2 regions of the Yersinia kristensenii genome follow, and region 1 is predicted to be linked to the other one. Evidence: predicted binding sites of a transcription regulator. Region 1 holds the regulator's gene; the other holds the start of a gene.

Region 1 (5,983 bases):
GGAAGATGATGTTGCCAGCTCCAACAAATAAGGCAAAGGTCATAAAACCTAATGCAATAATATCTTTAGATGATAAACGATGACTCATAGTGATGTGTGTTGCCTAGTTAAATGATCAAAAGAAAAAGTCCTTGAGTTGTGGTCTTTCCTACATGATCGAAACGATACAAAGCTCTGATAAACGCAAACTCCGGCGGTTAATAAGCAATCTATTTCGTCAGTATGCAGTGTTTTTGGAGTTATTTGCAGATGGAATAGGCCAACAACGGCGGTAAGTAGAACGTTTATAGCGGAGAAAGGCAAGTCAGGATCACAAAAGCAGAGTCTTCATCCATACAATCTCCACAAACCAGTTAATCGTGCCAGTTTTAGAGAAATACACACCATATGATTTGTATCATTTATATCCAACTATTAACAATTTACGGCAGATACTCTCGAACTCCCCCAACCAACTTAATAGGCGAAACCTAACTCTTTTCGCGTCTGATTCAGGACATCTGGCGGTAAGGGTAAATAGCCGTCATGAGTCACGCGCTGTTGCCCTTCTGGCGATAAAACGCGCTCAAGAAAGGCGGCAGTCAGCGGTTCTAGCGGCTGGCCGGGAGCTTTATTGATATAAATATACAGGTAGCGCGATAAGGGATAGCGGCCATCTTTGACATTCTCGGCGGTCGGCATCACATAATCCTGGCCATCCGCCGACAATAACAAGGGTTTAACACCACTGTTGCGAAAACCAATACTGGCATAACCCATGCCATTTAATGAACCGGCGACAGCTTGCACCACGGAAGCAGAACCAGGTAATTCATTGATATTATTTGTAAAATCACCATCACATAGCACTCGCTGCTTGAAGAAACCATAGGTACCTGAAGCTGAGTTTCGGCTATAGCGTTGCAAAGCGCGAGCCGCCCATGGCCCTTTCAAGCCCAGTTCGCCAAAGCGCTGGATCGGATGGGATGCTCCACACAGGCGATTTTGCGAAAAAACAGCATCAAGCTGAGATAAAGTGATTTTATTCAGTGGATTATCGCGATGGACAAAAACCACTAAAGCATCCACTGCCACGGGAACAGCCAGTGGTGGATAGCCATAACGCTGAGTGAATGCAGTGATTTCGGCTGCTTTCATTGGCCGGCTCATTGGGCCGAGTTGAGTTGCCCCTGCCGCCAATGCTGCAGGAGCAGTAGAAGAACCTGCCGCCTGTATTTGCAAATTAACGCCGGGGTAATGATGATTAAAATCATCAGCCCATAAAGACATCAAGTTCGCTAAGGTGTCTGAACCGACACTGGAAAGATTACCGGACAGAGTATGTGGCTTTGGCGATTGAACCTCTGTAGCAGGTGAAACCGCTACAGATTGCGCTAAAACGCCGTAGCTAAACCCGAGCAGGGCATGCAGCAGCGCCAGTTTTCCCCATCTCATCAGCTTAGTGTCCATGCAGTCTTAGGATTTGACTGCATTCTCGGTTAAAACCGTCGGAACAATCAATCGATTCGGCAAGGTAAAAATAAATCTCGTCCCCAAGCCGATTTCACTCATGACATCCAAACGCGCGTCATGGTGGCTCAGAGCATGTTTTACAATTGCCAGCCCCAATCCACTCCCCCCCGTTTGCCTTGAGCGGGCCTTATCCACCCGGTAGAAGCGCTCAGTCAGGCGCGGCACATGCTCAGGGCCAATTCCCGGCCCATTGTCACTGACCTGAAACTGTGCCCCTTGCGCAGTTTTCTGCCAACACACCTCAATTTTAGTGCCATCAGGCGTGTGATTGACCGCGTTATAGACCAGATTAGAAACAGCACTGCGCAGTTGGTCTTCGTTACCAAATACTTTCAGTTGATCATTAACCCGGAAAGTAATTTCATGACGCCCACCACTCAGCGCTTGCACCTCATGCTGTAATATCTTGAGCATCCGAGGAATATCAACTTGTTCATTCATATCTACATTAGGAGCCGCTTCAATTCGCGACAACGTCAATAATTGCTTGACCAGCCCATCCATTCTCTTGGTCTGTTCCTGCATCGTTCCCAGCGCTTTATCCCGTAATGGCCCCGCCAATTCTTGGTCGTGCATCATTTCCAGATATCCCTGTAACACCGTCAGGGGGGTGCGCAGCTCGTGGCTGACATTGGCAAAGAAATTGCGCCGAGCCCCTTCCAACTGACGCATCTGGGTAACATCACGGGCGACCATCAATAATTGCCCTTCTGAATAAGGCATGACGCGGAACTCAACATAATAGCCATTATTGAGTTGCAGGGTCAGTGGGCGGGAAAACTCTTGCTGCTGCAAATACTGGCTGAATTCGGGATAGCGCAATAAGTTAAGAATATGCTGTCCATTATCCTCCGGCCAGCGGAACCCCAGCAATTGCTGAGCCAAACCGTTGCACCAGAAAATGTTACCGTCAATGGTGGTCATCACCACAGCATCGGGTAAAGATTCTGCGCCACTGCGGAACCGTTTGATAAGTAAGGCCAATTCTCGCCGACGCCGCCGATTTCGCAGTTGCATCTGATATAAGCCATAAAATAAAGGTTCCCAGCTCCAACGCCCTGACGGCGGAGTCATGCTGCGGTCCAACCACAGCCAGTGAGATAATTTGAGTTGGTTATAAAAATTCCACACCAGCGCGGCAACTACTGAGACTAGCAATAACCAAGGAAGGTACCCGATAAAGGCACCTAACAGTAATGCAGGCAAACAAAAAAGAGCCAGCTCTAAAGCCAGCGTTTTCCATGATAAACGTTCTAACACAACGAATTCTCCGGCACTGAAAACTCAGTAGCGCGTTGAGAAGCGGTACCCGGTTCCCCGGACAGTTTGTACCATTCTGTCATGGCCATCAGTTTCAAGTGCCTTGCGTAGCCGACGAATATGCACATCAACGGTGCGATCTTCTACATAAACGTTAGTGCCCCAGACATAATTAAGCAACTGTTCACGGCTATAAACTCGCTCTGGATGGGTCATAAAGAAATGCAATAATTTAAATTCGGTCGGCCCCATATCCAGCGCTTGCTCATTGGACATCACCCGATGTGAAGAGGGATCAAGACTCAGTCCTTGCATTTCAATCACTTCTTCCACTGCCATTGGCGATATCCGGCGCATGACTGCTTTAATACGCGCCACCAGTTCTTTGGGTGAAAAAGGCTTAGTAATATAATCATCAGCACCCACCTCTAAACCGCGAACTCTGTCTTCCTCTTCACCACGGGCGGTCAGCATCATCACCGGGATATCCCGGGTCAGAGCTTCGCGTTTCATATGCTTAATAAACTGAATCCCCGAGCCCCCCGGTAACATCCAATCCAACAACACTAAATCAGGGTAAGGCTCTGATAAACGGGTTACTGCGCTGTCATAATCCTCGGCTTCTAACGGTTGGTAGCCATTTTGTTCCAACACAAAGCACACCATCTCACGGATTGGGGCTTCATCTTCCACTACCAGTATGCGTCTTGCCATCATCAACCCTGCCAGTAAGTTAGTGGTCACTATTTGATTTCGGGAGCCATTATGCGTCAGTTTTGTGACATTTTTATGAAAAACATCGCGCTCTTGCAAGCAATAAGCATAGTGATAAATTTCATGATAATTGCAAAATGCAGCACTCAAGTTTGCGAAGCGTCTCGGAGATTTCACTCACACTCTTTTTTTAGCCGCGACATCCGGCGGGCAGTGTTTATAATCAGCGCCATTATCTTTGGAATACCACCTGCCCTAGCGGGAGATTTATGCGCATTATTCATACCTCTGATTGGCACTTAGGCCAGCATTTCTTCACCAAAAGCCGTGCGGCTGAACATCAAGCCTTTCTGCACTGGCTCATTGAACAGATCAAAGAAAATCAGGTAGATGCGCTGATTATAGCCGGTGATATTTTTGATACCGGTTCCCCACCCAGCTATGCCCGTGAGTTGTATAACCGCTTCGTGGTCGAACTCCAGCCGACAAACTGCCAGTTAATTGTTCTGGGGGGGAATCATGATTCAGTATCAACGCTGAATGAATCTCGGGGTTTGCTTTCTTATTTGAATACCACGGTGATTGCCTGTGCTGGTAATGATTTAGCCCAACAAGTTATTATTTTGAAAAACCGTCAGGAGCAACCTGCGGCCTTGCTGTGCGCGATTCCCTTTTTGCGCCCACGCGATTTAGTCACTAGTCAGGCCGGAGAATCCGGTGGGCAAAAGCAACTGGCATTACAAGAAGCAATTGCTGCTCACTATCAAGCGCTCTATCAGCGAGCCGTTGAGCTGCGCGCTGAGTTAGGGCTGCCCTTACCAATTATTGCCACCGGACATTTAACCACCGTGGGGGTCACCACCTCGGACTCGGTTCGTGATATTTACATCGGCACATTAGATGCGTTCCCAGCCCAAGCTTTTCCCCCGGCAGATTATATTGCTCTGGGCCATATTCACCGCGCACAGCAAGTTGCTAAAACCGAGCATATTCGCTATAGCGGCTCGCCAATCGCCTTGAGTTTTGATGAGTTAAGTAAAGAGAAAAGTGTTTATTTAGTGGAGTTTGCCCAGCAAGCATTAGTCTCAGTGACCCCGCTATTCATCCCACAATTTCAGCCGATGCAGTTAATCAAAGGCGATTTAGCGCAAATAGAGCAACAGTTGGCTGAGTTTGCCGACCATCAAGGCTTACCGGTATGGCTGGATATTGAAGTTGCCACACAAGACTATCTCACTGATATTCAAAAACGAATTCAGGCACTAGCCGCAGAGCTTCCGGTAGAAGTGGTGTTATTGAGGCGCAGTAAAGAACAGCGCAATAACAGCATTGAGCGGCAAGAAAAAGAAACACTCAATGAGCTGAGTGTCACTGATGTATTTGAACGCCGGTTAGCACTAGAAGCAGATTTAGCCGAACCCCGCCAACAACGTATGCGCCAAATGTTCAATCAGGTAGTTGAGGACATCTCGCAAGATAAAGATGCCGCAGAGGAGAGACCAGCATGAGAATTTTAAGCCTGCGTCTAAAAAACATTAATTCTCTACAGGGCGAATGGAAGATTGATTTCACTGCTGAACCCTTTGCCAGCAATGGTTTATTCGCTATCACCGGCCCTACAGGGGCAGGTAAAACCACCCTGCTCGATGCTATTTGTCTCGCGCTGTACCACCAGACTCCGCGTTTGACTGTCACACCTAGTCAAAATGAACTGATGACCCGCCATACTGCAGAGTCGCTAGCTGAAGTTGAATTTGAAGTAAAAGGCACGCGTTATCGGGCATTCTGGAGCCAGCGGCGCGCTAAAAATAGCCCGGAAGGGAATTTGCAAGCTCCTAAAGTTGAATTAGCACTGTGCGAAAATGGCAAAATCCTGGCCGATAAAGTACGCGATAAACTCGATATGGTGGCGGCAATCACCGGGCTGGATTTTGGCCGTTTTACCAAATCCATGATGCTGTCACAGGGGCAATTTGCTGCTTTCCTCAATGCCGATGCCAATGACCGCGCTGAATTACTGGAAGAGTTAACCGGTACTGACATCTACGGGCGGCTCTCTGAATATGTCTTTGAACAACATAAACTGGCTAAGACTGCGCTAGATGTATTGCACCAACGCGCTAATGGTATTGAGTTGCTAAATGAAGAGCAGCGTTTAGCTCTGGCAGAACAATTAAACTCACTCGAAGGACAAGAAAAGCAGCTTTCCGCAGAACAGCGGGTAAATCAAAACCAAATAAATTGGCTCGCCAGTTGGCAGCAGCAGCAAAAAAATGTACTGGAATATCAACAGCAACAGAAGCTTATTGAGCAAGAATATCACCAGGCACAGCCTGAATTGCAACAATTAGCCCGCAGTGAGCCCGCAGAAAAGCTGCGCCCTCTATTACATGAGCGCTCGCGCAGCCTACAGGATTTGCAGCAAATACAACTGCGCATCACTACACTGGCGGGGCAACAGCAACAACTTCAAACGCAACTCACGCCACTGGCTCGG
Region 2 (5,983 bases), 1.5 Mb from region 1:
TGGCGATGGTATGAATGATCTGGAAATGCTGTCTATGTCGGGTAAGGGCTGCATTATGCGCGATGCCCATCAGCGCTTAAAAGATATGTTGCCGAACCTCGAAGTGATCGGCTCAAATGCTGATGATGCAGTCCCCCATTACCTGCGCAAGATGTTTTTAGGTACTGATAAATAACGGGAAATCATTGGCAAAGGGCTGATAGCTCCGTGAGTGAAGGGGTTACCATACCTAGGGGCACTCCGGTGGCTTACGCCACTACGACCCCAACGGCACGATTCCCCTTCATTTAACTTTGTAATCAGTCTGAGGGGGGACGATAACCCTTACCGTCCCCCTTTTTGATTTCAGTTTTTAACTTCTGATTTTTAACTGACGGCAGCTAACTTACTGGTGCTGCCCCTGTTTTTGCAGGAATTGCACACCCTTATCTGGGAAGTCGGTAAATACCCCGTCAACCCCGGCTTGATTATAAATAATATCAAACAGTTGGTTTACATCTGTGGCGTATTTAGGCAGTTTATCCGCGCGGATAGTAAACGGATGCACCATCATATTGCTGGCATGGGCTTCTTTAACCATATCCGTCAGTTGGATATTATTTGGCGTCGAGGTTTCAACTACCAGCATATGGTAGTCAGGGCCGATGCCGTCAGCATATTGCGCGATTTTCTTCATTGCGCCGGGTTTGAACATCCAGTCATAGCTGTAATTAACCCATTCGCCATTCGGTTGCTGTTCGTAGGTTTCTTTCCAGTCAGTGTAAGCCACCAGTTGAACCAGTTTCAGGTCCATGCCCATCTTCGGTTCCAGCTCATTTTTGATGCGTTTTAATTCATTGGCATCAAAGCATTGCAGATAGACTTTATCGGCTTTGGTGGTGTAACCGTACTGTTTCAATACTTCCAACACCTTGGTGGAAATGTCTTTCCCTTCCTGCTTATGGAACCATGGCGCTTTGATTTCAGGATAGATACCGATATTTTTACCCGTTGAATGATTCAGCCCCTGAACAAATTCAATCTCTTCCTGGAAAGTGTGCACACGGAAATCAGACTTGCCCATTGGGAAGCGGCCCGGATAGCTCTGCACTTTCTTACCATCTTTACCAATATCAAAGCCTTCGGTAAATTTCAGTGACTTGATTTCTGGTAGCGTAAAGTCAATGGCGTAATAACGGCCATCTTGACGGGCACGGTCAGGAAAGCGATCGGCGACATCTGTTACCCGGTCGAGGTAATGGTCGTGGAGAACCACTAACTCATTATCTTTGGTCATCACCAAATCTTGTTCAAGATAATCAGCGCCCTGTGCGTAGGCCATCGCTTTAGCGGGCAGTGAGTGCTCAGGCAAGTAGCCACTGGCTCCACGATGCGCGATAACCACTTTATCGGCTGATTTATCTTTGGCTACGGGTTCAGCTGCATGTGCCATGCCGGCGACTGAAGATGCCAGAATCATACTTGCTACCAGGGTTTTGATATGGGTTTTCATTGATATTGCTCCATTTATCAATTTCAGGGTATGAAAAAGGCTGTGTCGCTATTAATCCATAGATAACGGCACAGCCTGTAAGCTACTTAATCATTTAGAGATTATTTTTTATCCAGCTCTGCCTGTCTGGCCAGCTCAGCGTGATGTTTTTTCTCACTGAACATGACGACGATCAATAACAGAACAGCCATGATGCTGCCGCCAATCATGACCATAAAGCCGCCGTCCCAACCGAAGTAGTCAACGGTGTAACCGACGATGGCACTGGCCGCAACCGAGCCACCCAGATAACCGAACAAACCGGTAAAGCCTGCGGCAGTACCCGCTGCTTTTTTCGGTGCTAATTCAAGGGCATGTAAGCCAATTAACATCACTGGGCCGTAAATCAGGAAGCCGATAGTGATCATACAGGCCATATCGATACCTGGATTACCAACCGGGTTCAGCCAGTAAATAATGGTCGCGATAGTCACCAATGTCATAAAGAACACGCCGGTGGCACCACGGTTACCTTTAAATACTTTGTCGGACATCCAACCACACAGCAGCGTCCCTGGAATTCCTGCGTATTCATACAGGAAATATGCCCATGAGGATTTATCCAGCGCGAAGTGTTTTACTTCTTTCAGGTAGGTAGGTGACCAGTCGAGGATGCCGTAACGCAGCAAATAAACAAACACGTTAGCAATCGCGATATACCATAACAGCTTGTTTGGTAAAATGTATTGCATGAAGATTTGCTTCGCCGTCAGCTCTTCTTCCGCTTCTTCGCTATAGTCATCTGGATAGTCGTTTTTGTACTCTTCAATCGGAGGTAAGCCCACAGATTGTGGGGTGTCACGCATTAAACCAAAGACAATCAATGCCACCAAAATGGCACCGAACGCTGGCATATAGAGCGCGGCTTTCCAGTCGTTAAACCATGCCATCCCCAGCAAGAACAGCAATGGCGGCAAGCCACCACCCACGTTATGGGCACAGTTCCAGACAGAAACGATACTGCCGCGTTCTTTCTTAGACCACCAGTGCACCATGGTACGGCCACATGGCGGCCACCCCATACCCTGGAACCAACCACATAAGAACAGCAGCACGAACATCACCGCGATACTGGATGTCGCCCATGGCACAAAGCCCATAAACAGCATCACGGCAGCGGCGAGAATCAAACCGGCGGAGAGGAACACCCGTGGGTTAGACCGGTCAGAAACCGAACCCATGATGAATTTTGAGAAGCCATAAGCAATAGAAATACCGGATAGTGCGAAACCCAGATCCCCGCGCGAGAATCCTTGTTCGATCAAATACGGCATGGCCAGAGTAAAGTTTTTACGCACCAGATAGTAGGCCGCGTAACCGAAGAAGATACCCATGAAAATTTGCCAACGTAAGCGGCGATAGGTGGGATCAATCTGGTCTGCGGGCAGCCTTGCCACATGTGGCGCGGGCTTAAAAATACTCAACATGAGTGCCTCCGATGGCTTTTTTGTAGTTTTTGACTCCGGTATAGCCTGGTGTCTACCCGGTGGTTAAACGCTGCCGATGGTTAAGCGGCGAAGCAATTGTCGTTTATGTTCCATAACGAACGTCATACTAGATAAGATTGCGAAACTTATCTGTGAGTGATGGCGCATTTGTTACAGTTATATGAAAGCGGCGGCAATTTTGAGCGATTGGTTAACATTTTGAAACCGGTAATGACAAATTACCTGTGACTTTGATCACAATCATGGTTTTTATACACCATATTATTTTCGTTTTTGGTTCGTTTTTGTTCCTTATCAAACAATACCCATAAAGACTGTGGCTCAATAGACTCATAATTAGCCGCTTGGCGGCTGTCTGATAAAATGGGGTCTTTCATGACGAACAGTTCTCCTTACACAGAAACGGATGTCATCATCATTGGTGGTGGCGCGACCGGGGCCGGGATTGCTCGAGACTGCGCCCGACGGGGGTTGGCTTGTACTCTGCTTGAGAGACATGACATCGCCACTGGCGCGACAGGCCGCAACCATGGCTTATTACACAGCGGTGCACGTTATGCTGTGACTGATGGCGAACCCGCCCGTGAATGTATTGAAGAAAACCGGATTCTGAAACGTATTGCCCGCCATTGCATTGAGCAAACCGATGGTTTGTTTATCACCTTGCCGGAAGACTCCCTGGAATATCAGGCGCAATTTATTGCTCGCTGTCAGGATGCGGGGATCGACGCCGAAGCCATTGATCCCAAACAAGCATTACGGCTGGAACCTGCTGCCAACCCCGCGCTGATTGCGGCTGTTCGTGTGCCAGATGGTACAGTTGATCCCTTCCGCTTAACCGCCGCCAATATGTTGGATGCCCGTGAGCACGGGGCCAATGTACTGACTTATCACCAAGTTATCGGATTATTACGTCAGGGTGATCGGGTGAGTGGCGTGCGCGTTTTTGATAGTAAGAATCAGCGCCAATATGATATTCATGCGCAAATCGTGGTCAATGCCGCGGGGATTTGGGGTCAGCACATTGCTGAATATGCCGATCTTCGTATTCGCATGTTCCCTGCCAAAGGCGCGTTGTTAATCCTGGGCCATCGGATCAACAACATGGTGATCAACCGCTGCCGTAAACCGGCCGATGCCGACATTTTAGTGCCGGGCGACACCATTTCACTGATCGGCACCACCTCCACCCATATTGATTACGATCAGATAGACAATATGGTCGTCACGGCACAAGAGGTGGATACCTTAATTCGTGAAGGGTCAAAATTGTCACCGCAACTGGCGCAAACGCGCATTTTACGGGCTTATGCCGGAGTCAGGCCGCTGGTCGCCAGTGATGATGATCCTTCGGGGCGTAATGTGAGTCGCGGCATCGTCTTGCTCGACCACGCCAGCCGTGATGGGTTGGAAGGTTTTATCACCATCACCGGCGGCAAGTTGATGACCTACCGGCTGATGGCGGAATGGGCAACAGATAAAGTCTGTGAAAAGCTGGGAGTGACCGCCGCCTGCACCACGGCCCAAGAGCCCCTTCCCGGTTCACAGCAATCAGCAGAGCAAACGCTCAGCAAAGTCATTTCTCTGCCCGCCAGCATTCGCGGCTCAGCGGTGTATCGTCACGGCGACCGCGCGACCCAGTTACTTGCAGGAAATCGTCTGGACAACAGTTTAGTGTGTGAATGCGAGGCGGTTACCGCCGGTGAAGTGCGCTATGCCATTGAATCTTTGTCAGTTAATAACCTACTGGATTTACGCCGCCGCACTCGCGTTGGCATGGGGACTTGCCAGGGGGAGCTTTGCGCATGCCGCGCTGCGGGTCTACTCAGCCGTTTTAAGGTGACCACACCGCAACAATCTCGGGAACAGCTTAGCCAGTTTTTGAATGAGCGCTGGAAAGGGGTGCGCCCAATAGCTTGGGGCGACGCTTTACGGGAAAGTGAGTTTACCCATTGGGTTTATCAAGGGCTCTGTGGCCTGGATGATAGCCCGAGCGCGGCCAATGTGCAGGAGAAACGCGATGAAATTTGATGTGATTATCATCGGTGGCGGGTTAGCCGGGTTGGCTTGCGGTATCCGCCTCGCCGAGCAAGGTAAATATTGCGCGATTGTCAGCGCCGGTCAAAATGCGCTGCATTTCTCCTCTGGTTCTTTGGATCTGTTGGCGAAATTACCCAATGGGCAGGCGGTCAGCCAGCCACTGTCTGCGCTTGAAATGTTAGCGGAATTAGCGCCTGAACATCCTTATAGCAAAATAGGGCAAACTGAGTCGGTGGGCGAGCTCGCGTATCAAGCTGAATCCCTGTTAAGCCGCTGCGGGCTGAATTTGGTCGGCAGCGCGGCTGAGAATCACTTGCGCCTCACCCCGCTGGGCAGTTGTCGGCCTACCTGGCTGAGTTCTTCGGATATTCCCGTCGCGCCATTGAGCGGCCCGCTGCCGTGGCAAAAAGTGGCGGTGATTGGTATTGAAGGGTTCCTCGATTTTCAGCCACAGATGGTCGCCAGTGCTTTGCAGGATCAGGGCGTTGAGGCCACCGCAGATTATCTGCATTTACCGGCGCTGGATCGTTTACGCGATAATCCCAGTGAATTCCGTGCGGTGAATATTGCGCGAGTGCTGGATTTGCCCGACAACCGGCAACCGCTGGCCGACGAACTGGCGCGTTTGTCATCAACAGCGGAAATGATTTTACTGCCTGCCTGCATTGGGCTGGATGAATCAGCACCATTAGAGGCGCTGCGTGCGGCGGTGGGAAAACCGATTCAATTGTTGCCAACCTTGCCGCCGTCATTGCTCGGTATGCGCCTACATCAAGCCCTGCGCCGTCGTTTCCAGCAATTAGGCGGTATTGTCATGCCGGGTGATGCGGTATTGCGCGCCGAACTGGTAGGAAATCGAATTACCGGTCTGTATAGCCGCAATCATGGTGATATTCCGCTACGGGCAGCCCAGATGGTGCTGGCGAGCGGCAGTTTCTTCAGCAATGGACTGGTGGCGACTTTT

The links. The regulator PhoB, encoded in region 1, activates phosphate uptake and scavenging genes when phosphate is short. The targets are predictions, from matches to a motif close to CTGTCATAAAACTGNCNNAT.
Region 2: glpT (glycerol-3-phosphate transporter) is a predicted target of PhoB. The motif match lies at 3,127-3,146, and genes of this name have one in related genera.

Annotation. Positions count from the first base shown of each region.
Region 1 covers NZ_UHIY01000001.1:2,504,976-2,510,958, reverse strand. The annotation lists gene brnQ (branched-chain amino acid transport system II carrier protein) at 1-88, opposite strand, end outside; gene DX162_RS11405 (PstS family phosphate ABC transporter substrate-binding protein) at 457-1,434, opposite strand; gene phoR (phosphate regulon sensor histidine kinase PhoR) at 1,456-2,772, opposite strand; gene phoB (phosphate response regulator transcription factor PhoB) at 2,797-3,486, opposite strand; gene sbcD (exonuclease subunit SbcD) at 3,756-4,994, shown strand; gene DX162_RS11385 (AAA family ATPase) at 4,991-5,983, shown strand, end outside.
Region 2 covers NZ_UHIY01000001.1:1,054,217-1,060,199, reverse strand. The annotation lists gene yigL (sugar/pyridoxal phosphate phosphatase YigL) at 1-175, shown strand, start outside; gene glpQ (glycerophosphodiester phosphodiesterase) at 386-1,492, opposite strand; gene glpT (glycerol-3-phosphate transporter) at 1,594-2,958, opposite strand; gene DX162_RS22270 (hypothetical protein) at 3,198-3,356, opposite strand; gene glpA (anaerobic glycerol-3-phosphate dehydrogenase subunit A) at 3,355-5,010, shown strand; gene glpB (glycerol-3-phosphate dehydrogenase subunit GlpB) at 5,000-5,983, shown strand, end outside.